Regions from separate parts of the Paenibacillus sp. Y930 genome, predicted to be linked through region 3. Evidence: predicted binding sites of a transcription regulator. Region 3 holds the regulator's gene; each other region holds the start of a gene.

Region 1 (8,182 bases), on a different contig from region 3:
ACAATGGAGGGTTTTATGAACAAAATATTAATTGGGCTATCCTTGCTCATCGTAAGTTTGTGTATCAATACAACTGGCGTCAGTGCGAAGGGAAAAACAATAACTATATCTATCATTAATACCGATGGACTTAGTATCGGAACAGCAAGCCTTGTACAAGATGGTGACAATGTCAAAATTCACTTACAAGCTACACAATTAACTGCTGGTGTGCATGGCATCCATATACATGAAAATGGACAATGTGATCCGCCTGACTTTAAGACAGCAGGTTCACATTTCAACCCCATCAACCATCAGCATGGATTCAACAATCCCAATGGATTTCATAACGGTGATTTGCCTAATGTCGAAGTATCGAGTGATGGTACAATCGATGTGGAACTCATTACAAGTGTCGTTACACTTAAAAAAGGTGAAGCTAATTCATTGCTTAAGAAGAAAGGTACTTCACTTGTCATACATGCAGATGCTGATGACTATGTTACCGATCCAGCTGGTAATTCTGGAGCTCGCATTGCGTGTGGTGTTATTAGTAAATAAACAAAAAGGCAAGTTTCCAGTTTTTCTGGAAACCTGCCTTTTTTTATTGCTACTTTTGTCTGTTCATGAATTTTCCGATAATTCTTCTTATTTACATATTCATTCATAATCAAGCTATAGTACAATAATATTGTAGCTTCACCGCAACATAATACGAATGGAACAGCGATTAGTCATTATAGCTCAATCTATTATATGGAGGAAGACAATTGAAGAAGTATATATTAATTTTTATTTCACTATTATTTGTCGTTAGTATTTCAACAGCAGCATATAACTATTTTAAAGGCCACGACAAAGGTGTCGTCGTACTTATGTATCATGATTTTGGTTATAGTAAGGACCCGAAAATTATTAACGCTGAAGTATTTGAAGAGCATATGGCTGCATTAGCTGCTTCCAAGTATGATGTTATTTCGATGAAACAATATATTGATTATATGGAGGGCAATCTTGAACTAGACAAGAAATCTGTACTCATTACTTTTGATGATGGCTACGAGGACTATTACAGTATCGCATATCCTATATTGAAAAAATTCGAACTACCTGCTACTAACTTCATTATTGTGAAACATACCGATCAACCTAACGAGAAAACACTTCCCCATCTAACTTGGGATCAAATGCGTGAGATGCAACAGTACGGTCAAAGCTTCTACAGCCATACCTATAATCACCATCTTTATCTTGACCCTGGTACATATAAGCAGGCAGCATTAGTTAGTTTGAAAGAAGATGAGACCGAAGAAGAATATGTCAATCGTATAAAAAATGATCTCTCCATTGCGCATGAGCTACTCGTTAAGGAGTTAGGGGAACAGCCTAATATCGTAGCTTTCCCGTACGGACGCTACGATGATAAATTAATTGAGATAAGTAAAGAACTTGGCATTGAACACACCTTCAATATAAAGAAAGGTATTAATCAGTCCAAAGGGGCTAAGCAGACCGATACCGCAGTATACCATAGAGTGAACGCTGGCTTATCAAAATTTAGCGGCGAAGATTTATTAAAGCTTATTAAAAGACAGTAATGATTACAATCACAAATACTTTACAAAGACAATTAAAGAGCATAAGTACGGTAGACCGCACTTATGCTCTTTAATTGTCTTTGCAAACAGATACTTATTTCAAAGCATCGGCAGGAATATCTTCCTTCTGTATTACTTTCCATCCCTTCGTATATGCTCCCTTAGCAAGCACTCTCACATAGGTCTCTTGTTCTAATTCTTTGCTTGAAGAGAATGTAACCTTTTGCTTATCACCCTGCTTTGTGTAGCCAGACAGATTATATCTGTAGCGGTCATATTTCTTCTCGTATCCAGCTGGTTTAGTAATTTCTGCATACACATATTCCTCCGTATACAGTGGATTGAACTGATCAAATTCCCGTTTGAATGTCAAATACATGGCCGAACAAATAACTAGTACGATTAGCATAAAAACAACTGTTTTTTTCATGAAAATCCCCCTCCCATATTGTTTATTCAATTCATTCATATGAACTTAATTGTAGCTTAAGTTTACGCTTAAACTGCCGTCTTGTCGTACGTTTTAGGTGACATTTCGAATAGGAAGGTGACAACATTGTCATGTTAAACAAAAAAAATATAATGTTAACTAGGTTCCCAATAATGAGTATTAAGATTATAGATTTTCTCCATTTGAAGCGAAACCTAACTTTGTAACAGAATATGGAGATAATCTACTCACTTTTAATATTCCCCCTGTAATTATACTCCCTACTTTTACCTTAATTTCAGCAAAATACTTCCACACACGATGATTCAATTTTAATCTCATCACCAGAGTTTAATATAATTAAAAATTTAATTTTACTACAATCACTTTCAAGACTAACATTGTTCTCTAAACAATCATCTATTGAAGCTTCAAAAAAATAAAACCCACTTCCCCAAGGTTGTTGACAACTAATCGAAAAAAAAGATAGATCTTTAAACGTTAAATTTAACATACTACTCTTTTGGTTCGGTATATTTAGCATAGTAGAAATTAATACTGTTTGATTGCGATAATCACAGTTTATATCTAATAGTTCGGCATCATGTAAATCTAATTTTTCAAACTCATGCTTATTCTTTGAGTTAATAATCATTAACTAACTCATCTCCCTTTATTGTGATATAAAAGTTTTATTACTTTAACCTCACTAATAAATCTACCAATACTAGCAGAGTAGTATCACCTAGCTTAATCTCCAACTTTTATAAATTTTTCTTTTAACAAGCTATTTTTTAATTGGTTTGCTATGTTCCAATTTAAGAAGTCTAATTTTATATTTATCGAATAATTCGGTTTTTGATATTATTCCAGTAGTTTTACCTCTTCCGAATTTCGTTTCTATTATTGCATCAGGGAATACGGTATTATATTCGCTATTTCCACTAGCTAAGGTTTGTTTCCACTTTATATACCCCCAGTACCTTCACTTAAACCAATTCCATCGTATTTAACAATAACTGTATCCTCTACAATTATAATTGGACCATTCATCTCATACTCCAAGTAAAAAGGAAACTCTCCGTAAGTATATGTAGGTTTAGGAGGATTTTCTTCAAATAAGAGTCCTACATAGATTAGTAACCAAGGACCTACAGTAAATGCAAAAAGAAGAAGTATTATTATTGCTGGGATTAACATACCTCAACGGATTATTCAACATAGACGTATCCTAGTTAATAAACCTCGTGCTTTCGCTGTTAATTTTTAGTATATCATCCAACATGTTGTTCTGGAAGATTAGGCATCTGATAATTCGCTTGACGCTTCATTAGATAATAAATACCAATAAGTTTCCTTCGGTGTCTATGTAATATCACTGCCACGCCCTTCTAGGCAGTGCATGTATGTAGAATTATATTCCGTTTGACAGTAAATCACCATTAAGTATCTGCTGGAATTTAAGGAAAAATGATATCGATTATCCTCTTATTAACAATTCAGACATATGTATAATGTAAATTTAACAATGTAAGCGGTTGTGTAACAAAGCTGTCATACATCCTTGTGAAAAATTTCACATCATTTATGTAGTTGGAATTGGTACTATTTGAGTAAGAACAAAAACAAATTTCCAACTAGGAGCGTGAGAGAAATGGCGGTTAAGAATGAAGCGGTTAAGGACATTAAACAGAGTGCTGAAGGGTATATCCAGACTGTGATTGACAAATCTTTAAAGGCACAAGAGAAATTCATGGATATGAATCAAGAGCAAATTGACAACATTGTAAAGGCAATGGCTCTTGCAGGTCTCGACAAGCATATGTATCTTGCGAAGCTGGCTGTTGAAGAAACAGGACGAGGAATATACGAAGACAAAATCACTAAAAATATGTTTTCAACAGAATCTATTTACCACAGCATTAAATATGAAAAAACTGTAGGTGTTATCGAGGATAATCCGTATGAAAACTATCAGAAGATTGCAGAGCCTGTAGGGATCATAATGGGTATTACTCCAGTAACAAATCCAACATCTACTACGATGTTTAAGGCACTTATCTCAATTAAAACACGTAACCCGATTATTTTTGGATTCCATCCATCTGCACAAAATTGCAGTCGTGAAGCAGCGAAAATTTTACTTGAAGCAGCTGTGAAGAATGGTGCACCGGAAGACTGTATTCAATGGATCGAGCAGCCTTCTATGGATAAGACAAATGCACTTATGAATCATCCAGATGTTGCTTTAATTCTAGCCACAGGTGGATCTGCTATGGTAAGAGCGGCATATAGTTGCGGTAAACCGGCTCTTGGCGTAGGTCCTGGTAACGTACCTTGCTTCATTGAAAAGAGTGCAGACATTGATCAAGCTGTCACTGACCTAATTCTGTCTAAATCATTCGATAATGGTATGATTTGTGCATCTGAGCAAGCAGTTATTATTGAAGTACCAATTTATGATCAAGTGAAGAAGAAAATGATCGCTAATGGCTGTTACTTCCTTAATAAAGAAGAAACTGCAAAATTGACAGCTGGTGTTATGAATACAGAAAAATGTGCTGTTAACCCTGTTATTGTTGGTCAATCCGCAGTTAAAATCGCACAAATGGCTGGCATTGAGGTTCCAGAAGGCACTAAGATTCTAGTAGCAGAGCTTGAAGGTGTAGGCATGAACTATCCGTTGTCTGCAGAGAAGCTAAGTCCTGTACTTGCATGCTATAAAGTAAAAAATGCTGATCAAGGTATTGAACGTGCTGCCGAAGTCGTAGCCTTTAACGGCATGGGTCACTCTTCAGTTATTCATTCTCACAATGAAGAGGTTATCCAGAAGTTCTCTTACCGTCTGCAAACAGGACGTATTATTGTGAACTCACCGTCTTCACATGGTGCTATTGGTGATATATATAACACGAACCTACCATCACTAACACTAGGCTGTGGATCTTATGGTCGTAACTCTACTTCTTCAAACGTAACAGCAGTGAACTTAATTAACGTAAAAAGGGTGGCACATCGTACTGTGAATATGCAATGGTTCAAGGTTCCAAACAAAATCTACTTTGAAAAGGGCTCAACGCAGTACCTATCAAAAATGCCGGATATTAGCCGTGTAGCTATTATCACTGACCCTATGATGGTAAAACTAGGTTATGTGGAAAGAGTAGAGCATTACCTTCGTCAACGTCAGATACCAGTAGTAATAGAAGTGTTTTCTGAGGTAGAACCAGATCCATCTACAACTACTGTAGATCGTGGTACAGAGATGATGAATCGATTCCAACCAGACTGTATCATTGCCCTGGGCGGTGGATCTCCAATGGATGCTGCCAAAGCAATGTGGCTGTTCTACGAGTATCCGGATACTAATTTTGAAGGTCTAAAACAAAAGTTCATGGATATTCGCAAACGGATTTACAAATACCCGCGTCTAGGTAGAAAAGCTAAATTTGTTGCGATCCCAACGACATCAGGTACTGGTTCTGAGGTAACATCTTTCGCGGTTATTACGGATAAAAATCTTGGCAACACGAAGTATCCTTTGGCTGACTACGAATTGACACCAGACATAGCGATTGTTGATCCTGAATTCGTATACTCTCTGCCTAAGGTAGCAGTAGCGGACACCGGTATGGACGTTCTGACACATGCTATTGAAGCCTATGTATCTGTCATGGCAAATGACTACACAGATGGTCTTGCGATTAAGGCAATCCAACTCGTCTTCAAGTATCTTGAAAAATCAGCACTCGAGGGTGATCCGGTTGCTCGTGAGAAGATGCACAATGCTTCTACGATTGCTGGTATGGCATTTGCGAACGCATTCCTTGGAATTAACCACAGCCTTGCACACAAATGGGGCGGACAATATCATACTGCACATGGAAGAACAAATGCTATCCTTATGCCTCACGTTATCCGTTACAATGCGAAAAAACCAACCAAATTTGCTTCATTCCCGAAATATTCGCACTTCGTAGCAGATGAGCGTTATGCTGAACTTGCACAGATTCTTGGTTTACCTGCTCGTACGACTGAAGAAGGTGTAAACAGCTTAATAAATGCTATCCGCAAACTCAACAGTGTGCTTGGTATTGAAGAATCGTTCCAGCAATTAGGCTTTGACGCTAAGGACTTCGAAGCTCACGTGGATTACTTGGCAGACCGTGCATTTGAAGATCAATGTACAACTGCGAACCCGAAATTACCACTTGTTACTGAATTAGCAGAGGTTTACCGCGACGCCTTCTACGGTCGCTTCTAACTAGCTTCAACTAAAAGTAAAAGGATGAAATCCAACACGGATTTCATCCTTTTACTCGTTTTTAAAGTCGATCCAATAATTAGCATTAACGGATTTGTAAATTGCTCCGTGATTCAACGGAAAAAATCCTTCGGGCCAAACTGTCAAATCATTAAAGAGAGCCCCTTTAAGGTTAGATTTCCCCAATGCTTCACAGTTAAGAATAGTACCAAATAACAATGCCCCCTGAAAATCGGCATCACTCACATTTGCATTAGTAAAATCTGCATTAATCAAGCTTGCATCTTTAAATGAAGCATATAAACAAGTTGTATTGATTAGTTTTGCATCATTTAAAATGGCATTATTCAATGTACACATAATTAACGATGCCTCGGTAAGATCTGCTTTCAAAAGATTTGCACTACTAAGATCAGCATTTCGCAAATTTGCTTTGCGAAGACTCGATCTCATTAGTTGATAATTGTTTAAAATAGCTCTGTGCAGATTGTATTCATCCAAATTTGCTTCAATAAGTGAATCTGCATTCACCATGATTGGATCATCACTTACTAGAGTGTGTATTTTTATCATTCCTGTTTACTCCTTTACCTATTTTCCAAATTTAAGCAACATAACGATGTTAACCATTGTTCAATTCAGAATAAGTCTGACTTAGAATTAATTATTCTTTTGGCTTCTTTTTCTCGTACGTAAATATGATACTTAATTTCTGGAAACGGAGAGTCATTAGTAGTGATTAATTTATAAATATTCATATCAGATGTTGGCTCTAATTTGCTGAAAATTCTATCTAAGCTCAATCCCCCTATATCTTATGTTGGCAGATCTAATGGAATGTAAATATCCTTTTTACTTTCAGTATCTTTTAATTAGAGTCTAGAGTAACTTTTTTTTTGGAATAGATTAACCAATTGTATAGAATATTCAAATTTTCTATCAACTGTAAACTGATTTAAATCTTGCTCAGAAAAGACTTGAAAATAGTCATACTTTCATTTTTCACAACAATGATTAAGTATATTGAGACAGTTAACAGAAGGGTTGAAGGAATTACTAAACAGAAAAACAAAACAGTTGTAACCAAATCTATTTCTCTATTGAAATTGGAAGTTGTTCCTAATACAAACCAAATAAGTGACATTAAATTGATGATGCTCGATGCTATCAGATAGTACTTTTTTTTGTTATCCTGTTCAATATAGTTATCACTCCAATACTCTATTAATATCATGTATAATTCAATAGGCGAAGTCAGCATCCAAGATGACTTGTTCCGCCAGTAAGTTTATTGCGGTAATCGCTACATTGTCACCATGACTATGTCCAACAATTCTAATGCCAAACCTTATGTCCACTTGGATCAGTATAAGTCAAAGGATTATTCTGCGCGTATGTATAAAGATTCAACGTCAGCGTATTATTCAATTCCCCTTCATACGTATCCTCATTAATAAACCTACCTACTCCCGAATCAAAATATCTCGCTCGAGCATAGGACAGATCACTTGCATAATCATACGCGAGTCCCGTATAGCCGAATAGATTGTCTGGGCCTGCATAATTCAAGTCTAGCTTATAGCTATCCTTCATACTACCAAATTCATCGTAGTGATAGCGGGCTGAGATTGTTCCAGCATCATTCGTTAAGCCGATCACACTTCCTCTTACATCTGCTAGATAGTAAAGACTTGTATAGGCAGCACTTGCATTCGACCCGCTTGCCCCTGATGTCGGTTCCCAATCATTGCTTGCATCGCCACTCGCCTTATAGATCATGCTTATTCGTTCATTATGTGCACCATATACGTAGCGCTGGCTCCACTGCTCATTCGCACTGCTTGCCATCAGAGGTTCAACGTATGGTAATGTCACATCATTAGAAAAATATAGCTCTCGTTGCTCCTG
Region 2 (8,182 bases), on a different contig from region 3:
TCTTCTGGGTTACGGTTAGCAAGAACTTTAACTTCTTTGCCATTAACTTTGAAGAAGCCGTCATGCACTTCAACTTCGCCATCGAAACGGCCTTGAGTTGTATCATATTTAAGCAAATGAGCAAGCATTTTAGCATCTGTCAAATCGTTAATTGCTACTACCTCAATACCTGCCACATTTTGAATGCGACGGAATGCCAAGCGACCAATACGTCCAAAACCATTAATACCTACTTTAATCATGAGTAAATCCTCCTAAGGTTAATTTGTTTTTGAAAAGATTTATATATTTGAGACGAGTGTAATAAATTACAGTTCGTCGTGATGCCGATTAGCTTCATAGTTCTCGATCATCCGCAACGCTGCCCCTTCATCAGTGACAAGTGCGTGATCATAACCAAATTTCATGATTGCATCAATAGCTTCAGCTTTGCTAGCACCGCCAGCAACTGCTATCAACACTTCAGTTTGAGCAATATCCTCAAGCCGCATACCTACTGTTTTCATTTTATAAATAGGTTCACCATTACGATTAAAATAAAAACCGAATGATTCGGCCATTGCACCTTCGCCTTGCATCGCCAGTAATTCTTCAGGATCAGTCTTTCTTCGTCTGGCCATTACAATAGCGTCACCAATGCCGTGCACAATAATTCGTGCATTTCGAATAACTTCAACAATTTCTTTAATGGAAGGTTCTTGAATGATCGATTCATACGCATCAGAGCTAATATGATCGGGCACATGTAGTAATCGGTAATGTCCACCCGTCCGTTTCGCCAGCATAGATGCGATCGTGTTCGCTTGATAATCCAAGCTTTCACCAAGACCACCACGAGCTGGTACAAATACAATATCTTTGATGGAATTGGGTAAGCTCATGTACTTGGCAACCTGTGCAGTTGTCGTTCCACCTGATACCGCGATAACATCTCCAGAACGTATTGCTTGCTTCAGCAACTGGCTTGCTGCACGGCCCAATTCACGCTTTGCAATTTCTGATTGTTCAGAATCGCCAGCAACGACAATAACCTGCTTTAACCCATACATCGACTTCAGCTTGTCTTCAATTTCTGAGCTACGAAACACTTGATCGCCAAGCTGCTCGATTTCCTCAAGCACTTTCTTGCCGTCTTCGCTTAATTGCATGCCAGAAGATTGAATAATTAGAAGTCCTTGTTCTTTCAACAGCTCCGTTTCAGCTCGTAGCACTCGTTCGGTCATCGATAACGTTGTTGCTAACGCACGTCGACCAATTGTTCCTGCAAGCATCACTTGCTGCATAATTTTATATCGCTTTCTCATGACATCCAAAAGCTCTGGTACTAACTGTCTTTGCAGTTCAATAAGCTGACGCATAAATACCATCACTCCATCGGAAAGAGTCCACGTGTACCACATACAACATTACTCTAGAACTCATTGGACATCTTCTGTCCCTGTGGTATGATTTAAGTCCCACCTTTAGTTTACCTAATATTTTGACGTACTGCAAGTGCCGTTTCTTCATGTAAGCGATTGCCCGAATAATTTATTTGAATTTTAAACTTGCTTCGCTTCCTATTATCCCATATAATCGACAATGTCATCTTAAATTAGCGCCCGTGGTCCAATGGATATGACGTAGGCCTCCGGAGCCTGAGATCTAGGTTCGATTCCTAGCGGGCGCGCCAAACCTTCTACTTATAGCCTGTACAAGAGAATTTTCTTGTACGGGCTTTTTTATTTTTATAATCATGCTACTATCATTTTATACATAAGCTAATGTAGGATATCGATACATTTTCTCGTCATTTATTATGTTTAATGACTACCAATATAGGTAACAATGATGAAGTGGAAATAAAGTCTGACTATCTTTGACTTTTAATTAAAATTCTATTATGATATTTACACAACATAGTTGTGATGTGGTGTTGTACTTAGTAGTTCATGAAAAGTTTAAGTCGATGCTTTCGACGCTACTTTTCATTTACAAGAAGTTGTACCAAGTAGTTCATGAAAAGTTTAAGGAGGATTGGTGAAAATGAACTTTGTACCAATGGTTATCGAGCAAAGTAATCGCGGAGAACGTTCTTATGATATTTATTCTCGACTTCTGAAGGATCGCATCATCATTCTTGGATCTGGTGTAAACGACGTCGTTGCCAATTCCATTATTGCGCAAATGCTTTTCTTAGCAGCAGACGACCCAGAGAAAGACATTCATCTATACATTAATAGTCCAGGTGGCTCTATCACTTCAGGTATGGCTATCTACGATACGATGCAATATATTAAGCCTGATGTATCTACAATTTGCGTAGGTATGGCAGCATCTATGGGTGCATTTTTACTTACTGCTGGAGCGAAGGGCAAACGTTTTGCACTTCCGAACAGCGAAGTTATGATTCATCAACCGCTTGGTGGTGTTGAAGGTCAAGCAAGTGATATCGCCATTCGCGCTAACCGCATCATTAAAATGCGCGAGAAATTGAACGGTATTCTTGCAGAACGTTCTGGCAATCCGATTGAACGTCTTGAAAAGGATACTGATCGCGATTACTTCATGAGCGCTCAAGAAGCACTGGAATACGGTTTGATCGATAAAGTTATCAAACGCATAGATTAATACCTACAGCTTTGTAACACTTATCTAGAGACGATAGTGGTTGATCCACATTGAACATTTTTTGTTCTAGTGAACCAACCACTGTCGTCTTTTTCATTTGATAATTTTCCATATATTTCTTATTCGTGATTTATGTCACATACATTATAAGCTGTTCACAATATGATAAAGATATCATCAAATAGATTTTGCTTACTTGGAGGAATTCTATTATGGAAACAGAAGCATTAGCTCAAATTGAACAACTAGCTGCAAAAAAACTATCTATTTTCAAACAGGATAAATTCCGTTCCTTATTGAGATCAATTATGGCAAGTATGTTTATTGGATTTGGTGTTATTGCAGCCTTTAAGACGGGATCTCTCTTCTATCAAGTTGAATCACCGTTTGCATACCCTGCTGCAGCATTGATATTCGGTATGGCTATTATTCTAATCTACTATGCTGGTGGAGATCTATTTACAGGTAATACATTTTATCTTAGCTATGCTGCATTACGTCGTAAAATGACTTGGATAGATACATTAAAAATGCTATTATCTAGCTATATAGGAAATATTGTTGGTGCAATTCTGTTCGCAATACTCGTTTGGTTAACACAGCTTTTTGCTGATGTTAATGTGAATACTTTTCTACTGGAAGTTGCTCACAAAAAAATTGATGCTTCAACCATCGAAATATTTTTTCGTGCTATCTTATGTAACTGGCTTGTATGTTTAGCATTTTTCATTCCATACTTTATGAAAACTGATGGAGCAAAAATGTTCGTCATGGTATTGTTGGTATTCAGCTTCTTTATCGCTGGATTTGAACATAGTATCGCAAATATGTCTGTTTTCGCTATATCTATAGCAGCCCAAGGCTGGGGAGTACTTAGCATCGGAGATATACTACATAACCTCATCCCTGCAACATTAGGTAATATAATGGGCGGCAGTGTACTTATGGCCACGTTCTATTATTATCTCAACAAACCTTATTTCAAAGAGAGTGGGGAATAACTATGAAAACACGTAAACTTGTTATGATCGGCACAGGTGCAGTAGGCTCTACAACGGCATATACGCTATTGCTTCGCAATCGCGTCGATGAACTCGTTCTTATCGATGCTAATCACGCAAAAGCAGCAGGTGATGCACTAGATATGAATCACGGAATGCCATTTGTAGGCGGAGCAAAATTATGGGCAGGTACTTATGCTGATTGCGTAGGTGCGGACATTATTATTATTACTGCAGGCGCGGCACAAAAGCCTGGTGAATCTCGTACAGATCTTTTGCAACGTAATGCAGATATTTTTGATAGCATCATTAAACAAATATTACCGTATAACCAAGAAGCGATTCTGCTTATCGCAACAAATCCAGTAGATATTATGAGCTATGTAGCACTGAAGAAATCTGGTTGGCCAGTTCATCGTGTCATCGGATCTGGTACATTGCTAGATAGCGCAAGATTCCGTTACTTGCTGGGTAAAGAATTGAAAATCGATCCTCGTAGTGTGCATGCACATATTATTGGCGAGCATGGTGATTCTGAACTTCCAGTATGGAGCTTAGCTAACGTTGCAGGAGTAGATCTCAAGCTTCCTGATGATACGAAGCAAAATATTTTCACGAATACCCGCGACGCTGCTTATGAGATCATCGAGGCAAAGGGCTCTACTTACTATGCCATTGCACTCGCGATTGATCGTATTGTAACGGCCATCTTTGATGATGAAGGTGCAGTATTGAACGTATCTACATTATTAGATAATTATTGCGGTGTGTCTGATGTCTATCTAGGCGTTCCATGTATCGTTGATCGCAGCGGTGTTCGTCAACCACTTGAGTTGAATTTAACTCCTGAGGAGCAACAATTATTTGAGAAATCTGCCAATAAACTTAAAGGCATGATTGATAGCTTGAATCTTGAACTTGATTACAACAAAATGTAATTGATCATTATAGTTTCACCATGTAAAAAGTCTGCATGAAGGGAGCAAATCGCTTCCCCTTCTCATGCAGACTTTTTACTTTTTACTAAGTAATGATCCATCCCTTAACCATAGCAAAAAGGATACCTGCTTATATCCGCGAATGTGAATATAACCAAGTATCCTTCTATAACTTTCGATCATATGACTGTACATACAAAGTTCATATCGAAAATCAATAATAATGCGCTTAAGCCACATGACTATTGATTTTCTAATTCTTCTTTGCTTACTAATGCAATTAGGCCATTAACTGCTTGTTCAGCATCTGAACCTTCGGCACTAATTGTAATTTCCGTACCAGAGCTTATTGCAAGACTCATAATACCCATAATCGACTTTGCATTCACTTTTTTATCGTCCTTCTCAACAAATACCTCGGAGGAAAATTTGTTTGCTTCTTGCACAAATAATGCTGCTGGTCTTGCGTGTAGTCCTGTTTTTAGACGAACAACAACTGGAAGCCTTGCCATGGTAAACATACCCCCTATATAATTGAATCACTAATTCATTCACAATCGTTCATAATTAAAGCTTTACAAATTATTATACCATTTTCGCACTGTTTCTACTAGGATAAAGTTGAACCATTTCGTATTTTATCAGCAAGTTCGTCTATTTTGCGTAAACGATGATTAACACCCGACTTACTTACTTTCACTTTAAGCATCTCTCCAACTTCCGTTAAGTTCAAATCAGGATGCTGTAAGCGTACTTCAGCTACCTCACGAATTTTATCAGGTAAGTTTTCAAGACCAAATTCTCTTTCAAGAAGCTTTATATTATCGATTTGTCTTACCGCAGCACCAATCGTTTTATTCAAGTTAGCAGTTTCACAATTGACGATTCGATTCACTGAGTTACGCATATCACGCATAATCCTTACGTCCTCAAATTTGAATAAGGCTTGATGCGCACCGATTATGTTAAGCAACTCAATAATTTTCTCGCCCTCTTTGATGTAAAAAATAAACCCCTTTTTGCGTTCAATGCACCTGGCATTCAAATAAAATTTATTAGCAAGATCGACTAATGACTTACAATGTGCTTCATACATCGATGATATCTCTAGATGATAGGAAGATCCTTCTGGATTATTAACTGAACCACCGGCTAGAAAAGCTCCTCGTAAATAAGAACGCTTGCAGCAATTCTTCTTAATAATATCTTTATCTATCTCTGAGGTAAACATAAATCCTTCAGACACAATTTTCAACTCACTCAATATTTCTTGCACTCGCTCAGGCATCCGAACAATATAAACATTATTCTTTTTCAAGCGCATTTTTTTACGAACAAGCAATTCGACGTGTACTTCAAAGTGCTTCTTCACGAGTGTATATATTCTACGAGCAATCGCAGCGTTTTCCGTTGAAATATCTAATACGACCTTGCGGCTCGATAAACTGACAGATCCGTTCATGCGCATAAGAGCTGCTAATTCTGCTCTTTCGCAACAGTTATCTGTCTGAATCATCGTTAATTCCTTCTTGGTCTGTGCCGCAAAAGACATTTCATCTCACCTCTTTCTAAGCATCCAGTTCTCAACTAGTTTGTAAATATGATGGCTTAATCGCTCCGCATCATGTCTTAAAAACGTACGGAATAATACGAGTTGATCCGCAATAACATGATAACCTCGCTTTGTTACTTCATCAATGTCTAGTTGCACTGCTTTTGCACCTATCTCCGCGTATTTACTTTCTACGTGAGGAGGTATTTCACCATTATTTACAATAACATAATCGAACAAATGATGACCAATATGATCGTAGATCGCATCTAGATGATCACTAACAGAATAGTTATCAGTTTCACCTGGCTGTGTCATAACGTTACAAACGAATAATTTTACTGCTGCTGATTCTACAATAGCTTGCGCTAGCTTAGGAACCATTAGATTCGGCATGATGCTAGTGTAAAGACTTCCTGGACCGATAAGAATCGCATCCGCCTGTTTGATTGCTTCAACAGCATCTGGCAGTGGCTCGACATCCTGCGGTTCTAGAAAGACACGCTTAATCGCTCCACCAGCTTTTGGAATCATCGATTCACCAGTAATAATCGTTCCATCTTCCATCTCAGCCTTCAATACAATTGCACCATTGGCAGCAGGCAATACCGTTCCTCTTACAGCTAGAACTTTACTAAGCTGCTTCACGCCCGTTACAAAATCACCAGAAATATCCGTCATCGCTGCTAACATTAGATTACCCAAGCTATGGCCCGCTAATCCTGTCCCTGATGTAAAGCGATATTGTAATACGTCCGTTAGTAATGGCTCCGCATCTGCCAACGCCGATAACACATTTCGAATATCTCCAGGTGGAGGGATATGTAGTTCATTCCGTAGAATACCAGAGCTACCACCATCATCAGCAACGGTAACGATCGCTGTAATATCTAAAGGCTTTTCTTTCAGCCCTCTTAACATAACCGATAAGCCAGTTCCTCCACCAATTACAACTATTTTAGGGCGTCCGACATCCTTCTGCACGATAAGCATGCCCTCCTCTCATTACTGCCTGTCGCGCTCTGAATCACGATGACTAACTCGAATCTGTTCTGAATCTTTAAGTTTCAAAGCCGTACCTAAGTACTCAGAGATAGCTACTGAGCGATGCTTTCCACCCGTGCACCCTATTCCGATTACGATCTGACTTTTTCCTTCATCATCATATTGAGGAATAAGATATTCTAACATATCTACTAATTTCCCCAAAAACTTTTGCGTTTCTGGCCATTTCATAACGTATTCGAATACATCAGGATGTTTGCCAGTGTTAGGACGAAGCTCATCAATATAATGTGGATTCGGCAAAAAACGTACATCAAATACGAGATCTGCATCCAGTGGTATACCGTATTTGAATCCAAAAGAAGTAATATTTACCGTTAAAGATTTGGATTGCATCTGACCAAAATGATTAATAATACGTTCCTTCAGCATGGCCGGCTTCAGATCGCTAGTATTAATAACTAATGAAGCTTTTCCTTTCAAATCCTCTAACAATGTTCGTTCTGCGCGTATACCTTCTAATGGCATACTATGCTGAGACATGGGATGTCTACGTCTACTTTCCTTATAACGCTGAATAAGTGTTTCGTCCTTCGCATCTAGAAATAAAATTTCAGAATTAATTGTATGATGCTCACTTATATAATCAAGCGATTCAGATAGAGATGTAAAAAATTCTCGACCACGCAAATCGATAACTAAAGCTACCTTGCCGATTTTTCCATTGGACTGCTCGATCAATTCAGCAAATTTTGGAATAAGCACTGGTGGTAAATTGTCTACGCAGAAAAAGCCTAGATCCTCTAAGCTTTGAACCGCAATTGTTTTTCCTGCACCAGACATCCCAGTAATAATAACAAGTTGTGACAAAGTCGTTGTCGCTCCCACCTAGCAACACCTACTATCCTCTTAGAATTAGACCAGCCGCGCCAACTACACCAGCGTTATTTCCTAGCACCGCAGGTACAATCTTAACACTGGTTTTCGAAGCTTCTTGCGTATATTTTTCAAATACTTCTTTAATCTGATCAAATAAGAAATCACCAGCTTTAGCAACGCCACCACCGATAATGTAA
Region 3 (8,182 bases):
TCTAATTTTTGCTTCGTCTTCAATAATAATTCATCTAAAACTTGATTTGTGATCTCATTCCAGCGATCGGCTGTCATCATGCTACTATCTATAATTCCAATAGATGTTAATCCTGACTCTACCATCGTTTTTACGAGCTGTAATGCTTGATCAAAATCCCCTTTAGAACCTGTACTCCGTTCTCCATAAAATAACTCTTCGGCCACTGAGCCACCCAATGTCACCATAATTTTTCCTTCTAAATCAGTTTTCGTATATAAAAATTTTTCTGTTGTTGGTGTATGACGCACAAAGCCTAGCGCACCACCACGGGGCGTTAGAACAATCTGTGCGACGGACCCAGGTGCCGTTATTTCTGCCATAATAGCATGACCTATTTCATGTCGTGCTACTCTTAATTTGTCTTCGACAGTAGCTTCTCGATTGTTTCTTTCGCCTAATAAAACTTTATCAATAGCCGCTTGAATATGATCTCTTGTAATTTCTGCTTGCCCTTCACGCATCGTATAAATTGCTGCTTCATTCATCACAGCTTCAAGCTGCGCACCTGAAAATTGATACGTGTCTTTGGCGATCTGATCAAAATCTACCTCTTCATGAATTGTTTTATTCGCTGCATGCAATTCTATAATATGACGACGGCCTTTTTTATCGGGAAGAGATACTTCGATATGTCGATCAAATCGACCAGGTCTTAATAGCGCTTCATCTAGTATATCTTTCCGATTCGTAGCAGCAATTAACAAAACATTTACTTCAGTATTATGATAAATACCATCTAGTTCCGTTAGCAATTGATTCAATGTTTGATCATACTCGCGATGCTGGCCGCCATCACGTTTACCACCGATAACATCTATTTCATCAATAAATATAATCGCATTTTTCTTATTATGCTCTTTCGCTTGTTTTCTCGCTTTATTGAATAATTCACGAACACGGTTAGCCCCTGTACCGACATACATTTCCACAAATTCACTACCGGATGCGGCGATAAAGACGCTATCTGTATAATTGGCTGCTGCTTTTGCTAACATCGTTTTCCCCGTACCAGGAGGACCTGTAAGTAAAATACCTTTCATCATCCGAATGCCACGCTCGGCAATTTGATCCCGTTGAACGAGAAAATCTAATGCTTCTCTTAATTCTTGTTTGACATGTAATTGCCCACCGACCTGTTCAAAAGTAATCGCATCAATGACTGATTCCTTTTGATTTTTCAGACTAGCTAATCCTACCTGTTTATTAGACTGTGTGGCCATCATATAGACGACAACAAATAAAGCTACTGTAAATATGCCCGCTCCTATATTTATGAAATAACCAAATGTGACACTTAATAAGGCGGCAAGTATACCAATCGCACTTTCCTTTGCATAGTTACGCATTGCGCCATACCTCCATCTCCTGATTATGAATCGGAAGTAATATATGTTTCACTTGCAGATCTTTTCTAATCGTTATATACACATAGTTGTCATCAATCGTGGCATTGGCTTCTAAGCCTGTATTCTGCTGCTCTAATGAGTCCATTAAGCTCGGTAGCTTACTGTATTGCTGTAAGGACATTACTTCAGCAACATTGAACAGCTGAGTATCCCAAAGTGAATCTAACTCTCGTTGCTCTTGCTTAGTAAGAGAAATCGTAACAAGATTAGACTTATAAGAATGTTGGGTCATAATTAGTTCTATTTCATGAACGGCTTCTTCCAAAGTAACATTAGGAAGCGGCGCAATCTCAATAAAGACACGATCTCCGTCTTCTACAATTGGTAACGTCACTTCTGAAAATTGAGCCTGCTTAAGTTGATTTTCTAATGGTTTTTGCTGAGCTACATACTGATAAGTAAATCCACCAGTAACTACAACTATAATCGTAACTATAAATGCGATAATCATTGGCTTTAGCTTAAAATTTTGCAATTAGTCCACCTCAATTATCAATTTTTAACTACAATGAAAGTTCAAAATATGGGCTTTCAGAACCGAGAAGATGGAGCGCTACTTGAGAAAGGCGGAAGCGCAAGTGTACATTAGTAAGTACACGCGAACCGTACTTTCCAAGTTCGCTTCATATTCGACGCGAATACGCTACAACGCACTACTTCGTTATCAAAGTCCATTTTTTGAACTACCTTTATAGCAATTAGTATATCATCTTTGCTATACGAATTAATTGCATAAATAAAGGAAACGAGATCGTTATGATCTCGTTTCCTTAGGAATTGTATATTCATCTATTAAAGTTCCATCGCTCATTGCATAGAAGGCATAGATAATATAATTGCTATCATCCTCGCCATAATGAACTTCCCACGCTAGCTGATTTGCCAAATATGCTTCCTTTATCGTAACGTTTTTTGCAGTTGGCTTAGATGATTGTAGCTTTTGTAAGACAACTTCAGATGAAACAATAGCGTTCGTATTCGCTGAGGCTAATATGTTATTATCTTGCCATACCGCATACTGCTCTTGTCCATCCAATGTTTCCGCCAGCACTATCCAATACTGCTCTTCCCATATATATTTTTCAAGATAATTTTCAGTGGAAAGATCATATTGCTGAGCAAGACTTGCACGGACTTCATCTTTTTCATTCCAACGATCCATCTGGATATTACGATAAAACATAACGAGTAACACAATAATAACAATGAAAAGCAATATACTGAAAGCTATCCATTTGCGTGGCGTCATCCAAGGGGATCGTTTCTTTTCAATGGCTCTCATCTTATTTCAACAGACGCTCAAAGCTAGCTTGCGCCTCGTAGCGAACTTTCTCCTCATCCATTGTAAGTAGCTTTCTATTACTAACAACTTGCTTACCATCAATCCATACATGAGCTACATCACGACCATTAGCTGCATAGACAAGATGAGAAATAAGATCAGTACGTGGGAAGAAATGTGGTTGATCGATATTAATTGCAATAAAGTCAGCTTTTTTTCCAACTTCAAGCGTACCGATTTGCGAGTTCCAGATGGCTTCGGCACCCATTGACGTTCCAAGCTGCAGAGCTGTATAAGCAGGAACTACAGTCGGATCACCTGACACTCCTTTATGAAGCAATGCAGCAGCTCTTATTTCTTGGAATAGATCTAAGTTATTATTACTTGCAACACCATCAGTACCAAGCGAAAGCTTCACACCAGCTTTCAATAGTTCCGGTACTCTTGCTACACCACTTGCTAGCTTTAAGTTACTAATCGGATTATGAGAAATTGATGCACCTCTTGCTGCTAACAGTTCAATTTCTTCATCCGTTAGATGAACAGCATGCGCTAATAATGCTGGACGTGAGAAGAAGCCTAGCTCATCCAGATGCGCAACTGGACGTTTTCCGTACTCATCTACATTCTGCTGCACTTCAGCTTTCGTCTCTGACATATGAGTATGTAACGGCAAATTCAGATCATGTGCAGCTTGTACAATACGAGCGATATAATCTGGAGGGCAAGTATAAGGTGAATGCGGCGAAAGCATTGTAGATATTCTTCCATTACCTTGACCATTCCATTGTTTTGCAAATGAAATTGCATCTTCTAATTTGGCTGTTTGTACTTCAGGTGGACAAAGTCCGATGACTCCTCTAGTAAGAAAAGCACGAATACCTGCTTGCACCGAAGCTTCAGCGACTTGATCCATGCGATCATACATATCTACAAATGTTGTTGTACCACTTAGCAGCATTTCAGCAATCGCAAGATTACTTCCTGCCCGTGTATCTTGATCAACATATTTTTCTTCCATCGGCCACATTTTTTCTTGTAGCCACACTTGTAAGTTCAAATCATCTGAGAAACCGCGAAGTAATGTCATCGCTGCATGACCATGTGTATTCACTAAACCAGGCATGAACACTAATCCTTTACCATCTACACGCTCGGCATCTGCTATATCTACTGGTCGATCTGCACCAATATATGTGATGACATCATCTGTTACGATCATATGCCCACTTAACACTTCAGGTATTGCACCTGCCATCGTAACGAACAAACCGTTTTCAACCCATATCTTACTCATCGTCGGCCACCTCTTTATTATTCAAATAGTAAGCTAAGCTCAATAATTCCTTCGTAAAATCAGCATATTGGATCCGAACATGATCTGGCACACGTAATATTGTTGGAGCAAAATTAAGAATACCTTCGATTCTTGTTTCAGTTAATTGATTAGCAACATTTTGTGCTTCAGAAGCAGGTACAGTAATAATACCAATACGAATATTAAGTTCATCGATCGTTTTCGCTAATTCAGACATCGGCTGAACGGTTAAGTTATTAATTTTTGAACCCTCTTTATTTTCAACATTATCAAATACAGCAACAATTTGCATGTTATCATTACTGTACTTGTTATAATTACATAATGCATGCCCTAGGTTACCAGCACCGATCAAAGCTACATTAATAGTCTGATTAATTTTAAGTATATGACGTATTTTATCAATCAAGTAATCTACTTCATATCCTATTCCTTTACGTCCGAAATCACCGAAGTAAGCAAGGTCTTTTCGAATTTGTGCTGGATTGAGGTCTAATCGATTACCGAGATCTTGTGAGGAAACCGTCCCAATTTCACGACTTTTCAATTCATGAAGTACTTGCAAATAGATAGGTAATCTTCTAACAACAGCTTCAGAAATTTTTGTTTGCTTCATCCGTTCAATCCTCCTTTAACCACTCTTCCATCCGCTTGGCCATCTGACTTGTATGCATCGTCTCGATTTTCGGAGCAGGTAATGAATATAAAAAATGTTTACCATAATAAGCTTCAATTACTCTAGTATCATATATGATTACAATCCCTTTGTCAGTAGCTGTACGAACTAACCTACCAAAGCCTTGCTTAAAGCGAATGACTGCTTGCGGGATCGATAATTTCATAAATGGATTTTTCTTCTGCTTCACTAGCAATTCCGACTTCGCCTCAACAAGTGGATGATTAGGTGGTTGGAATGGCAGTCGCACAATCGCAAGACATTGCAACGCTTCTCCAGGAATATCTACGCCTTCCCAAAAGCTGCTTGTACCGAGCAACACCGATGCTTGATTTTGCAAAAATCTACGCGTTAATTTCGTGCGATTATTACTATCAACACCTTGTCCAAGCACTTGAATATTGCTACCTTGCAGCGTTGCTTTCAGCGGATCATATACTTGCTTTAACAATCGATATGAAGTGAATAAGATCAGCATTTTCCCACCGAGTGTCTGTGCACTTTCCGCTAATGAGCCTACTAATTTATCCAAATATGCCGCGTCAACATGAGCACCCTTCAAGACAGGGAAATCACGCGGGATAATAACTAAAGCCTGCTCACGATAATTAAAAGGTGAATCAAGCATGACTGCTTTTAACCGATTGGTGTTTTCATATGACGATAATCCAAGCTGCTCGGCAATATATTCAAAATTTTTCTGAATAGATAATGTAGCAGATGTCATAACGACAGTATCCTTCACTTCAAATAAATATTTTTTCAACAATCCGCTTACATCGACTGGGGCAGAATAAAGCTGTAATGATCTGAACTTATACGCTTGCGTTCCTTCCATCCAGTACACATAATCTTCCTGTTCAAGCTTCATAAACATCCGCAATTCGTCTTTGATTCTATTCAAATCACGTAATATACCATTCAAATCAATGAGAATGCTTTGCAAGCCTGTATCCTCATCAAGTCTTTCCTTCACTTCATTCGAAAGCTTTTCAATTGATTTAATAAATCGCGACAGTAATACATGGAAATTGTTTTCCACTTCCATCGCTTCGTTCCATTCATGCGGCAGCTTATGTCGATCTAATCGCAGCACCATACTTGCTGTACCAACAGATTCTACCTCATTACTTTGCATCGCATCGGAACTAACAATACTATAGAGCCATTCGAACAACTTATCCCAATGCTCTTTCATATCTTGAAGCTGTGGATAGGCACTATCGATCACTTCATTCCACGCAGCAGTATGATCGTCCCCATCCTCTTGAATACGAATACGAAGCGATGGAAGCACTCCTGTTCGCATGTCTTTATACAGCATGTTCATTGCATATATATACGAAGTATAGGTCATTTGGTTACCAAGATGTTTACCAGCAACTTCCTCAAGATGATGTGCTTCATCTAATATGAGATTGGTGTAACCAGGTAAAAGTCGATGATCGGCTTGAATATCTGTAAAAATCATCGAATGATTCGTAATACAAACATCAGATATCGTCGATTCATGCTTTGCACGATGATAATAACAACGTTTGAACCAAGGACAAGCGCGATTCAAGCATGAATCAGCGTCACTTGAAACCGTCCCCCAAAAGTCTGCACCACGCAATCCAAGATTAAGCTCCTCTTGATCGCCCGTTTCCGTTTCTGATAACCAGACAACCATCTGTGCTGCTGTCACAGGATCATCAACTGGTGCAACGAAGTCCTTCATATTCAATTTATGTTCAAATTTCCGCATACAAAGATAGTTGCCTCTTCCCTTTAATAACGATGCTCGGAAAGGGAATGGTAATATTTCATTAAGTAAAGGAATATCTCGATTGCGAAGCTGTTCTTGTAAATTAATTGTATGAGTGCTTACGACGACTTTCTCTTCCGCTTTTATGCCGTAATATAGCGCTGGAATTAAGTAACCTAATGATTTACCAGTACCCGTTCCTGCTTCAATAAGCAAATGCTTTTTATCAGTAAGTGCCTCAAATACTTCATCATACATTTGAATTTGCGGTTTACGCTCTTCATAGTTCTCAAACATTTCCTTAAAGCGATTTTGGACATCTTCAATATATTGCTCGAAGCTTGTTACGCGTTCAAAATATTCGTTGGCATTTTCTTTTTCTCTAGCGGACGTTTCATCTGACCAAGGCGTTGCCTTTAAGGCGAACTGACGGTAATAATCGTATTCAGCTGAATCAAATACCGCTTGCTGCTCCATTAATTTTTCCGTATAGTTCATATACCAGCCGATGTCTCGTGACTCATCAAAAAATGAAGATAGCCGCTGCAATGTGAGCAGCGGCAAAGAACGAAGCTTTGATACACAATCAATGAAAATATGAGCTGTAGCAAGTGCATCACTATCGGCACGATGCTGCATTTCATGTTCTACGCCTAATTGCTCAGCTACCGTCCCTAATTGATACGAAGTGATCGATGGGTATAAAATACGCAAAAAATCCATTGTATCTAATCTTCTCCCATTGAAAGGGAGATATCCACATTGATCAAGGGCATGATTCAAAAAATTCGCATCAAAGCCCACGTTATGAGCAACGAGAACAGCATCATCAAGATGTGGTATTAGTCCAACTAAAGCATCATTCAAATCAGGAGCATCTTGAACATCACTGTATTGAATCCCTGTAAGACCTGAAATAAACGCAGGAATCTCAACAGTTGGCTTAACAAATGTACTATACGTATCGATAATCTCTAATTCATCAGATACGACAACTAGTCCGATTTGTATAATTTCATCCAAGGCACTATGTCCAGTTGTCTCCAAATCAAAAATGGCATACTTCATTCAGTGACCGTTCCTCTCACGTACAGATCAACTCTGTGCTTCCAAAATATAATGATAGCTGCTCTGGAGTTTCCATACAGCATTGTAAATTTTTAAGTGAATCTTCAAACTGTGGATAGATGGAATAAGCTTTACGGAATAATTGCTCAGCTTGGTTCATATTCAGCTTGATCGCATGAATACAACCGAGCGCATTGAAACTTAATGCTAACCATTTGGGAAAATCGCTCAATACCGTTAACAATTGAAATTGTCTTTGCGCTTCGTTCCAGTTGCGCATATGCATTAATGTCATACCATAATATAATCTTGCCATATTGCATTCTGGAGTAGTCGTAATAATTTGATTAAATAAACCTGCAGCTTCCGTAAACATAAAAAGTTTATAATAACCTTGTGCCCGATCAAGAATTAGCTCATCTTCAAGTGGTGTATAAAGATCACATTCATTGCATGCTTGTTCTTGACTGTACGTGTCGATTACTTCCTTAGCATGTATCACTTGAGTAAACGTGGATTCATCTAATGCCGCCTGATGCTCCGACTTTGCACTGATTGCTTCATGCTCTCGCTCACGATAAGATTCAAAAAATATAGCAAGCTTTTCTTCGAATGACACCCAATGATCCATAAATAAATCATT
Region 4 (8,182 bases), on a different contig from region 3:
AAAGTTCGGATCTCTTCCATCAATTCCAAACCGCTCATACCAGGCATACGTATATCGGTAAGTACGATATCAACTCTTGTTCGTGATAACCAATTCAATGCTTCTTTTGCTGAGTAGGCTTTACATATATCTAATTCATCTGACATAACTTGATTAAACACTTCGTACAATGCTTCTGTAATTATTTCTTCATCATCTACAATAAGTAGTCTGTACATTCGAATTCTACTCCTTCTGCTTAATAAGCAGTCACGGTAAGTCATTGTCTACTTATAACTTTATTACCTGCTATATTGAGCTTACACCAAACGAAATATGGTAAGCGTTTACAATTAGATGAAAAGTAATTGATAACATGATTCGGATAGAACATAACTATTGTATTCTAATTATTGGCAATGCTCCAATGTAATACAATATGCATTTATTGATTTCGTTATCTATTTTTTACTCATTATAAAACAACAGAATACCTTACCTCAAAAAACGAGGTGAGATATCCTGTTCTAGTAAGCTGATGCTGTGACGCTAGTTTAATCCGAAACTCAAAATTTCATACGATACATTGCTTTATTTTCTAAACCTCTTATCATCGGAGTCCACTCTTCAGTATCAGACATTGTATCGAGTGCATCCTCAGCCATTTGGAGCTTTGCATCTAGTGCATCGATGTGATGCAAAGCTACTGCCTCGGCAATTTGAGGCTGTACCGGGCTTCCCCACTCTCCCAAATTATGATGAGAAAGCACCAAATGCTGTAGACTAATCACTTTATTAGAATCTAAACTAATATTACAACGTATTGCAGCCTCTACAATCCAATTAGATGCCATAGAAATGTGTCCAATTAAATTCCCTTGGTTGCTATATTCAGTTACGATCCCTAGCTCCGCATTCATTTCCTCAGGCTTGGCAATATCATGAAGGATAATGCCAGCTTTAATGAGATCCATATTCAAAAATGGACGTTGACGAGCTATAAACTCCCCGAGTTCTAGCATTCTAACGATATGATAAGCAAGCCCTGCAAAATAAGCATGGTGATATGTTTTGGCAGCCGGGTAATGCATTAACTTATCCTCGACTTTGGTCACGCAAAACGATACGATTTGTCTGATTTCCTCATCCGTAATACTATTCATTACCTGCTTAATAGTATGAATAAGATCAATCGGACGGATAGGAGCGGACCGTATGAAATCCGTTATAGCTACTTGATCTTCATCCGTTACTTTACGAATTTTAATAATTTTCACTTGTAATCTTTCACGATAGGTTTGAGCTAAACCTTGGATTTTCACCAATCCCATTGGGAAAAATGTTTCTTTATCGGTTGCTGTAGCCTCCCAGTATTTTGCTGATATTTGCCCGCTAGCATCGCATAATACGATATCAAAATAATCTTTAGCTGGCGTATTATTCGTTTTTTTAATGTCTAACTCTCTCAGCAAATAAAAACCTACAAATTCCTCATTGGGTGTCAACTGATTAATAAGTGTCATGAGACCCTCCTGCATTTGTATTCTAATCCTATTAAGTTCTACTTTAATACATTATTAATATTGCTGCAAATCTATATGGACATAACAACAGAATACCTTACCTCAAAAAACGAGGTGAGATATCCTGTTTATTAGATTAGATCTTTTTCAGTGGCTTCCGTGAAACACCTCATTCGACCCCATCTTCAAAGTGTTTGTGATGATGCTTATCACCCTTATGCTTGAGATCATCAATTGTTTCCTCTAGTGTAGAAATCACTTGTTCTTTCATTTGCCTTACTGTTTCATAGAACACAATTTCTTGATCTCCAACTGGCTTGATGCCGGCAAGTGCTTGTGCAGAAACAAATCTACGGTGATAATTTTCGAACTGTTCTAGTGAGCTAATGACATGTTTGGCATATAGAGCGATGTCTTTGTTTTGACTTGGAATTTCAGTCTGCAATTTTTCGATTCGATTCATCATGATAATCATCCTCTCTTTGCAACGCTTATGAGGTTAGCTGACGGATTGGGCTGTGAGATCATTGATAATTTGAATAATACTCCCGACTTTCGAAAATGTAAATACCTAATTTAAATTGATAAAAAAACGTACAACTCCCATTTACAGGATGTTGTACGTTTAGCTATTATTGGGCCAACTCATTATTCATAAAGCATTAATCGGGGGCACGATTGGCCTTTTCATTTCCACTTTTAGCTTTACCTTGAATTTCTGGAACAGGTGCAATATCGTTTTTCGGGAAGTTCTGCTTTTTATTACTTTCAGTACTTATGTTTTCACTTGGATCTGGACGCTTCATCCCTGCTTTGGCCATGATTATCACCTCATCATTAATATGCCAACTGTCTAGAATTTTATGCATTCAATGAGCCCTGTGAAATGAGCTCATGTCTGTCTATACTATAAAGTTCTATAGCTATTATTTCCGTACAGGTGAGATTTTCCAATAGGCTAAGCCTACAAATAATATTCCTCCGACCATATTTCCAAGTGTCACAGGTAGCATATTATGCAGCCAGCCTGCAAGGTTAATTACTTCAGGATGATTAGGCAACAGCATTGCAATGCTTAGAAGCGTCATATTGGCAACACTGTGCTCATATCCGCTGCCAATAAAGGCGAATAAGCACCACCAAATCGCGAACATTTTAGCTCCTTCACTTTTTAAGCGCATACTCATCCAAATCGCTAGACAAACTAACCAATTACAAAGTATCCCTCGGAAAAACAATTCGCTAAATGGTGCCGTCATCTTTTTGGCAGCAGAACTGAAAATCAAATGATCAGCTGGTGCAGCATTAAATAGTCCTGTCGCTTTTACAAGTAAAGCAAGAATAATCGCTCCTAGCAAATTTCCGATAAATACAATGAGCCAATTTGACAACGTATCCTTTATCGTTGTTTTGCCCGATAAAGTACTAACAGTAAATATCATATTGTTTCCAGTGAACAATTCTGCCCCGGCAATAATAACTAAGGTCAGTGCGATCCCGAAGCTTGCTCCCATAATGAGCGACTGGTATGGTGAGCCCGCTTGTGCTAATGGTGCTCCAACTGAAAATATAAGTATAATTCCTAATCCAATATAGGCTCCAGCTAGTAATGTTGCAATAAAATAACCGAGCGGCTGCTGCTTCATATAATCACGCTTAACCGCACCTGCTTCTGCAATCGTTTCAACGTTTTGTTTGTACAATGATAGCTCTCCTTTACGCTAGGATCTAAGCCCCTAACTGTTCAGATGTCATACTCGCTATACTATTATATATACTTTGTCATCCTCAATTGACGTCTCATACGTAGCTACGCATCCCTTATCTGGCTCTTGAACCTTTCCATCGAGCAAGGAAACTTTGTACTCATGAAGTGGGCAGAACACATATTCACCAGAAACAATACCTTCAGCAAGTGGCCCATTTGTGTGAGGACAAACTCCGCCAATTGCCTTAATGCGATCATCTAACAAGCGAAACACTGCAATTCTATTACCATCTACAATAATTTCACGTCCAACACGCTGCTCCAGCTCATCAAAATTCACAACAAATATTTTCTGCTTGACTTGAGTCATTGTTAACCTCTCCCCACTGTATAGAGTTCTTTTTCCATATTTTCATTGTTGCGTACGGTGGTCCAAGGATCATTGCGTTTTCCAGCAACTGCCTCATCAAGCTCTGCAAGCAAATCCTTGCACTGTACCTGGTCTAGCAGGACAGATTTGATATGATCGAAGCCAAGTCTTTCGATCCACGGTGCAGTACGCTCCGTATAGATTCCAGTTTTACGATAGTATTGAAGCATTGCTCCACAAAGATCAATGACCTCTTGCTCAGTCTCGACCGTCGTTAGTAGCTGTGCCTCCTTTACTTCAGTACCACCATTTCCACCGATATAAATTTGGAAACCGTTCTCTAGTCCTATGACACCAAAGTCTTTCACTCCACTCTCTGCGCAGCTGCGTGGACAAGCAGAAACTCCCATTTTAAACTTATGTGGTGTGTCAATATACTCAAAACGCTCCTCTAGCTTAATACCTAATCCCATGGAATCCTGCGTACCAAATCTGCAGAAATTAGCACCGACACATGTTTTGACAGAGCGCACTGCTTTGGCATAAGCGGAAGCTGACGTCATATCCAGCTCCTCCCAAATATCGGGCAAATCTTCCTTCTTCACACCATATAAGCCAATACGCTGACTACCTGTTATTTTAACAAGCGGTACTTGATATTTGTCTGCAACCTGAGCAATTTTCAGCAATTGCTGTGGCGTTGTTTGTCCGCCTCGCATTCTAGGTATAACAGAGAAGCCACCATCTTTTTGGATGTTGCCATGCATACGTTCATTAACAAAACGAGATTCTTTTTCATCAATATGTTCTTTCGGGAACGTAACATGCAAGTAGAAATTAATTGCAGGACGACATTTGGTGCATCCTTCAGCGTTGTTGAAGTTTAACTCCTGATATACCTCTTGCGTTGTCGTTAAGCCTTTTTCATGAATCTGCAGGACGATTTCATCTCTTGTGAGATGAGTACAAGCACATATTCCAGTAGGTGCCGCTGTAACCTTATCTCCAATCACATGAGCTAATAGCTCACCGATGTCTGGTTTACATTTACCACAAGAATTTCCCGCCTTTGTGCAACGTGTCACCTCGGCAACAGATGTTAATTGCTGAGCATGAATCGCTTGAACAATCGCGCCCTTCGTCACACCATTACAGCCACACACTGTATCAGCATCATCCCATTCTGCAACACTCATACTTGCCTCATCCCCCGCAGAAGCCAGCAGAGTTACAGCATTAAGCGTCGTAATATCAATCCCATTGCGCAGCATTTTATAGTAGCGATTTTCCTCTGACGTATCGCCATAAAGAACGATACCAACTACTCGATTATTTTGTATATATAGTTTTTTATAGCTATTAGCTAGGCCATTATAAGCTTCAATTGATTTAACATCATCACTTTCAATTATAATTCCTGCTGAGAAAAGATCACACCCGGATACTTTTAGAGAGGTGGAGACAGTACTACCTCGATACCCCTCTGTTGCTCGATCTGTTAATACATCCGCCAGAACTTTTCCTTGTTCATAAAGTGGCGCCACAAGTCCATATATTTTATGATTATGCTGGGCGCATTCACCTACAGCATAAACACCATCAGCACTCGTCGCCATAAAGTCATCGACAACAATCCCTCGCTCAACGTTCAGGCCAGCTTCATGGGCAAGCGCTGTTACTGCTTTAATCCCAACGGACATTACAACCAAATCCACCTCTAGAATACTACCGTCGCTAAATTCAATCGCTTCTACTTTTGTTGTACCTAATATTCGAGCTGTTTTTTTCTCCATCATAAATTTGATGCCTTGCTTTTCCAAATCCTTTTTCAGCAAATGTCCTGCTTGCTCATTCAGCTGGGTTTCCATTAACCATTTTTCCAAATGAATAACGGTTACCTCCATGCCTTGGTCAATTAAACCTTTGGCTGCTTCAAGCCCTAACAAGCCACCGCCAATTACTGCTGCTCGTTTGCAGTTTTTTGCCGCCTCAATCATTTGAATCGTATCATCAATCGTGCGGAAGCCCAGCACTCCTTCAAGCTGTGCACCTTCAATTGGTAAAATAAAGGCTCTTGAGCCTGTAGCAATAATACATTTGTCATACGTTATACATATTCCACTCGCTGTCGTTACTCGTTTGTTTGATGTATCTATTTGTACAGCAGGATCGTGGTGAACAAGACGAATGCCATTATCCTTGTACCATTGCATTGGATTAGTAATGATCTCATCGACCGTCATTTTTTTCTGCAATACATTGGATAACATAATGCGATTGTAGTTCGTGTATGGCTCTTCGCCAATAATCGTTATTTCATATTTGGTAGAGTTACGTTCCAATATTTCTTCAATCGTTCTTACCCCAGCCATGCCGTTTCCGATTAGCAACAGTTGTTCAGTTATCATAGCAATCCTCCTGCTCGTGAAATAATTCACTTATATTGTGATAAGTTTCACATTTGATAATTTGATGATATCATGTATTTGGAAATTCGTATATTAGGGAAATCCCTAATACAAATATCACTTACTAAGTTTCCGATACTATTGTGTTAAGAAAAACCGTCAGAAAAATTTACCTGACGGTCCTTTTTAGGTTTTGCGTATGTCCGTAACTTTGTATTCATATCCACGAGCTGATTTTTCTAATTTTTCGCACCTTAGACTATAATTTTATAGTCCACGAGCGAATTTAGGTACTTTGCTAGGATGAATAACCTCATCTTCAGGTGCCATATCTAAAAAGTATTTAAAGGACTTGTCATATTTAGAACGTTCTACACATCCACATCTGATACATCGAAGATGGATTTCAGTAATAAATATTTAAACATTCGAATAGGAGGTACGGTATGTTAAGTAACTTAAAGTCCTTTGTTCACACTGAATAATCAACTCATGTCTCAATCAATTCAGAGACGTCAATAGATTTGTTCTCCTTGAGTTGATCTATAATCTGCTGGTGTCGCCGCTGCACAAACAATTGTATGTCCTCCGTTCTATGTAGCTAATATTTCTATAGTATCAAATGTATTTATTCTACTGCATAATCTTCAAGCTGAATATCTACCTGTTGATTCATAGCTAGCTTGGCTAGCTGCTCACCAAGAAATGGTCCCATCGTTAATCCCGATGACCCTAGTCCATTAGCGACAATGAGTTTATCCCATCCTGAAACCCTTCCTAGCACTGGTAGAAAATCTGCAGTAAATGGACGGAATCCTACTCTCATCTCATTTAGGCTACAATTGGCAAGACCAGAAGCCGTTTGAATACCTTTATTTAATATCTCTTGCATCCCACCTGCAGTTACAGAAGTATCATAACCTACTACGTCATTTTCATGAGTAGCACCAATTACGATACGCCCGTCAGCAAATGCAAGTAAATATTGATCTGTTGGCGGCATTACAACTGGCCATAGCTCTGTACTGGATTGGTCGGCAAGATTCAAATGCATTATTTGAGCCTTTTGATAATGCACTTGAAGCATAATTCCAAGCGGATGAAGTAATGCATTGGACCAAGCACCAGCGCATACAATGACCTCATCAGCTTTCATTATTTGTTGTCCTACTCTAACACCTATAATTGCATGATGATCATGCTCTAGAATAGCATCTCCTTCAATCATCTGTGCACCGTTACGCTGTGCTGCTCTTAGTAAAGCGTTTCTCAATTCACGTCCATCCACTCTTGCTGCACCTGATACATGAAGTGCGTGATAACCTTCCGACAATAATGGAAACTTTTCCTTCGCTTCAAGATCTGTTAGCATCGTAAGTTCACCTATTTCAGGGGCGTCCTCTCTGCGAAGTTCCGCTCTTTCTTTCATTGCGGCTAACTTTTCCAGATCATTATGAACACATATCGCGCCTACTTTTGCATAGCCCGTGTTAATCTCTCCTGCTTCCTCTAGCTCCTGAATAAGTGAAGGATAAAAGCCTGCTCCAGCTTTAGCAAGACGATACCATGCTTTATTTCTACGTTGTGATAACCATGGACAAATAATCCCCGCTGCTGCATCCGTTGCTTGTCCTGCATCTTTACGATCTATAATTATGACATCAGCACCTAGCTTACTTAACTGATAAGCTGCTGAAGCTCCTAAAATCCCTGCACCAATGACAATAACCTTTTTCATGTCCGAATTCCTTTCTGCCCAATATGAGTTAGGTTTATTATAACGTATCTCTATTATGAACAATTTCCAAATATTTGCTCATATACTATTAGAATATCTTCATTTTTATCAGAATAAATGATCAATAATTCGAGAAGAATCTGCTTACTGCCCTGTTTTTCATTATTATAACCTCGATACCTATTCTCATTTTCCCTCTTTTTCCAGTAATTTGATTACCAAAATTATCGTACAATGGTGCAATGAGGGAGGAGATTGTCTTGTTGAATAAACGTTACACTATGCCTTTGGCTCTATTATTGATTATTGTCTATGTTTGGCTAACGCCGCACGCTTCGGCGCAATCACTCAGCAATACGACGGTATATGTCGATGGACAGCGGATCTCGACAACTGCTATTGTACAAAACGGACTACAGCTTGTTCCAGCATCATTTTTTCGCCGTCTGAACGTCT

What was found. Region 3 encodes Rex, which represses fermentation and respiration genes when NADH is low (regulators of the CRP and FNR family bind a similar motif). Its sites were predicted from a motif close to TTGTGAAATATTTCACAA; they were not measured.
Region 1: the regulator Rex is predicted to act here: its motif matches at 3,575-3,592, upstream of adhE (bifunctional acetaldehyde-CoA/alcohol dehydrogenase).
Region 2: the regulator Rex is predicted to act here: its motif matches at 2,734-2,751, upstream of AC1TO5_RS20290 (formate/nitrite transporter family protein).
Region 4: the regulator Rex is predicted to act here: its motif matches at 6,024-6,041, upstream of nirB (nitrite reductase large subunit NirB).

What each region holds. Positions count from the first base shown of each region.
Region 1 is NZ_JBXCIX010000003.1:192,419-200,600, forward strand. It holds gene AC1TO5_RS09915 (superoxide dismutase family protein) at 16-543, shown strand; gene AC1TO5_RS09920 (polysaccharide deacetylase family protein) at 753-1,580, shown strand; gene AC1TO5_RS09925 (YxeA family protein) at 1,675-2,010, opposite strand; gene AC1TO5_RS09930 (hypothetical protein) at 2,309-2,665, opposite strand; gene adhE (bifunctional acetaldehyde-CoA/alcohol dehydrogenase) at 3,665-6,274, shown strand; gene AC1TO5_RS09940 (pentapeptide repeat-containing protein) at 6,326-6,847, opposite strand; gene AC1TO5_RS09945 (RHS repeat-associated core domain-containing protein) at 7,610-8,182, opposite strand, start outside.
Region 2 is NZ_JBXCIX010000012.1:18,505-26,686, reverse strand. It holds gene gap (type I glyceraldehyde-3-phosphate dehydrogenase) at 1-242, opposite strand, end outside; gene AC1TO5_RS20305 (sugar-binding transcriptional regulator) at 309-1,400, opposite strand; tRNA gene AC1TO5_RS20300 (tRNA-Arg) at 1,598-1,672, shown strand; gene clpP (ATP-dependent Clp endopeptidase proteolytic subunit ClpP) at 2,026-2,610, shown strand; gene AC1TO5_RS20290 (formate/nitrite transporter family protein) at 2,823-3,611, shown strand; gene AC1TO5_RS20285 (L-lactate dehydrogenase) at 3,614-4,549, shown strand; gene AC1TO5_RS20280 (HPr family phosphocarrier protein) at 4,792-5,061, opposite strand; gene whiA (DNA-binding protein WhiA) at 5,160-6,101, opposite strand; gene AC1TO5_RS20270 (gluconeogenesis factor YvcK family protein) at 6,108-7,085, opposite strand; gene rapZ (RNase adapter RapZ) at 7,107-7,976, opposite strand; gene AC1TO5_RS20260 (ROK family glucokinase) at 8,008-8,182, opposite strand, start outside.
Region 3 is NZ_JBXCIX010000004.1:498,312-506,493, reverse strand. It holds gene AC1TO5_RS14740 (AAA family ATPase) at 1-1,388, opposite strand, end outside; gene AC1TO5_RS14735 (hypothetical protein) at 1,381-1,923, opposite strand; gene AC1TO5_RS14730 (hypothetical protein) at 2,203-2,730, opposite strand; gene AC1TO5_RS14725 (amidohydrolase) at 2,732-4,027, opposite strand; gene AC1TO5_RS14720 (redox-sensing transcriptional repressor Rex) at 4,020-4,664, opposite strand; gene dinG (ATP-dependent DNA helicase DinG) at 4,669-7,539, opposite strand; gene AC1TO5_RS14710 (hypothetical protein) at 7,556-8,182, opposite strand, start outside.
Region 4 is NZ_JBXCIX010000002.1:515,149-523,330, reverse strand. It holds gene AC1TO5_RS07780 (response regulator transcription factor) at 1-218, opposite strand, end outside; gene AC1TO5_RS07775 (3'-5' exoribonuclease YhaM family protein) at 546-1,502, opposite strand; gene AC1TO5_RS07770 (hypothetical protein) at 1,672-1,968, opposite strand; gene AC1TO5_RS07765 (hypothetical protein) at 2,165-2,323, opposite strand; gene AC1TO5_RS07760 (formate/nitrite transporter family protein) at 2,429-3,205, opposite strand; gene nirD (nitrite reductase small subunit NirD) at 3,263-3,580, opposite strand; gene nirB (nitrite reductase large subunit NirB) at 3,583-5,988, opposite strand; partial or broken gene AC1TO5_RS07745 (transposase) at 6,265-6,425, opposite strand; gene AC1TO5_RS07740 (NAD(P)/FAD-dependent oxidoreductase) at 6,617-7,726, opposite strand; gene AC1TO5_RS07735 (cell wall hydrolase) at 8,014-8,182, shown strand, end outside.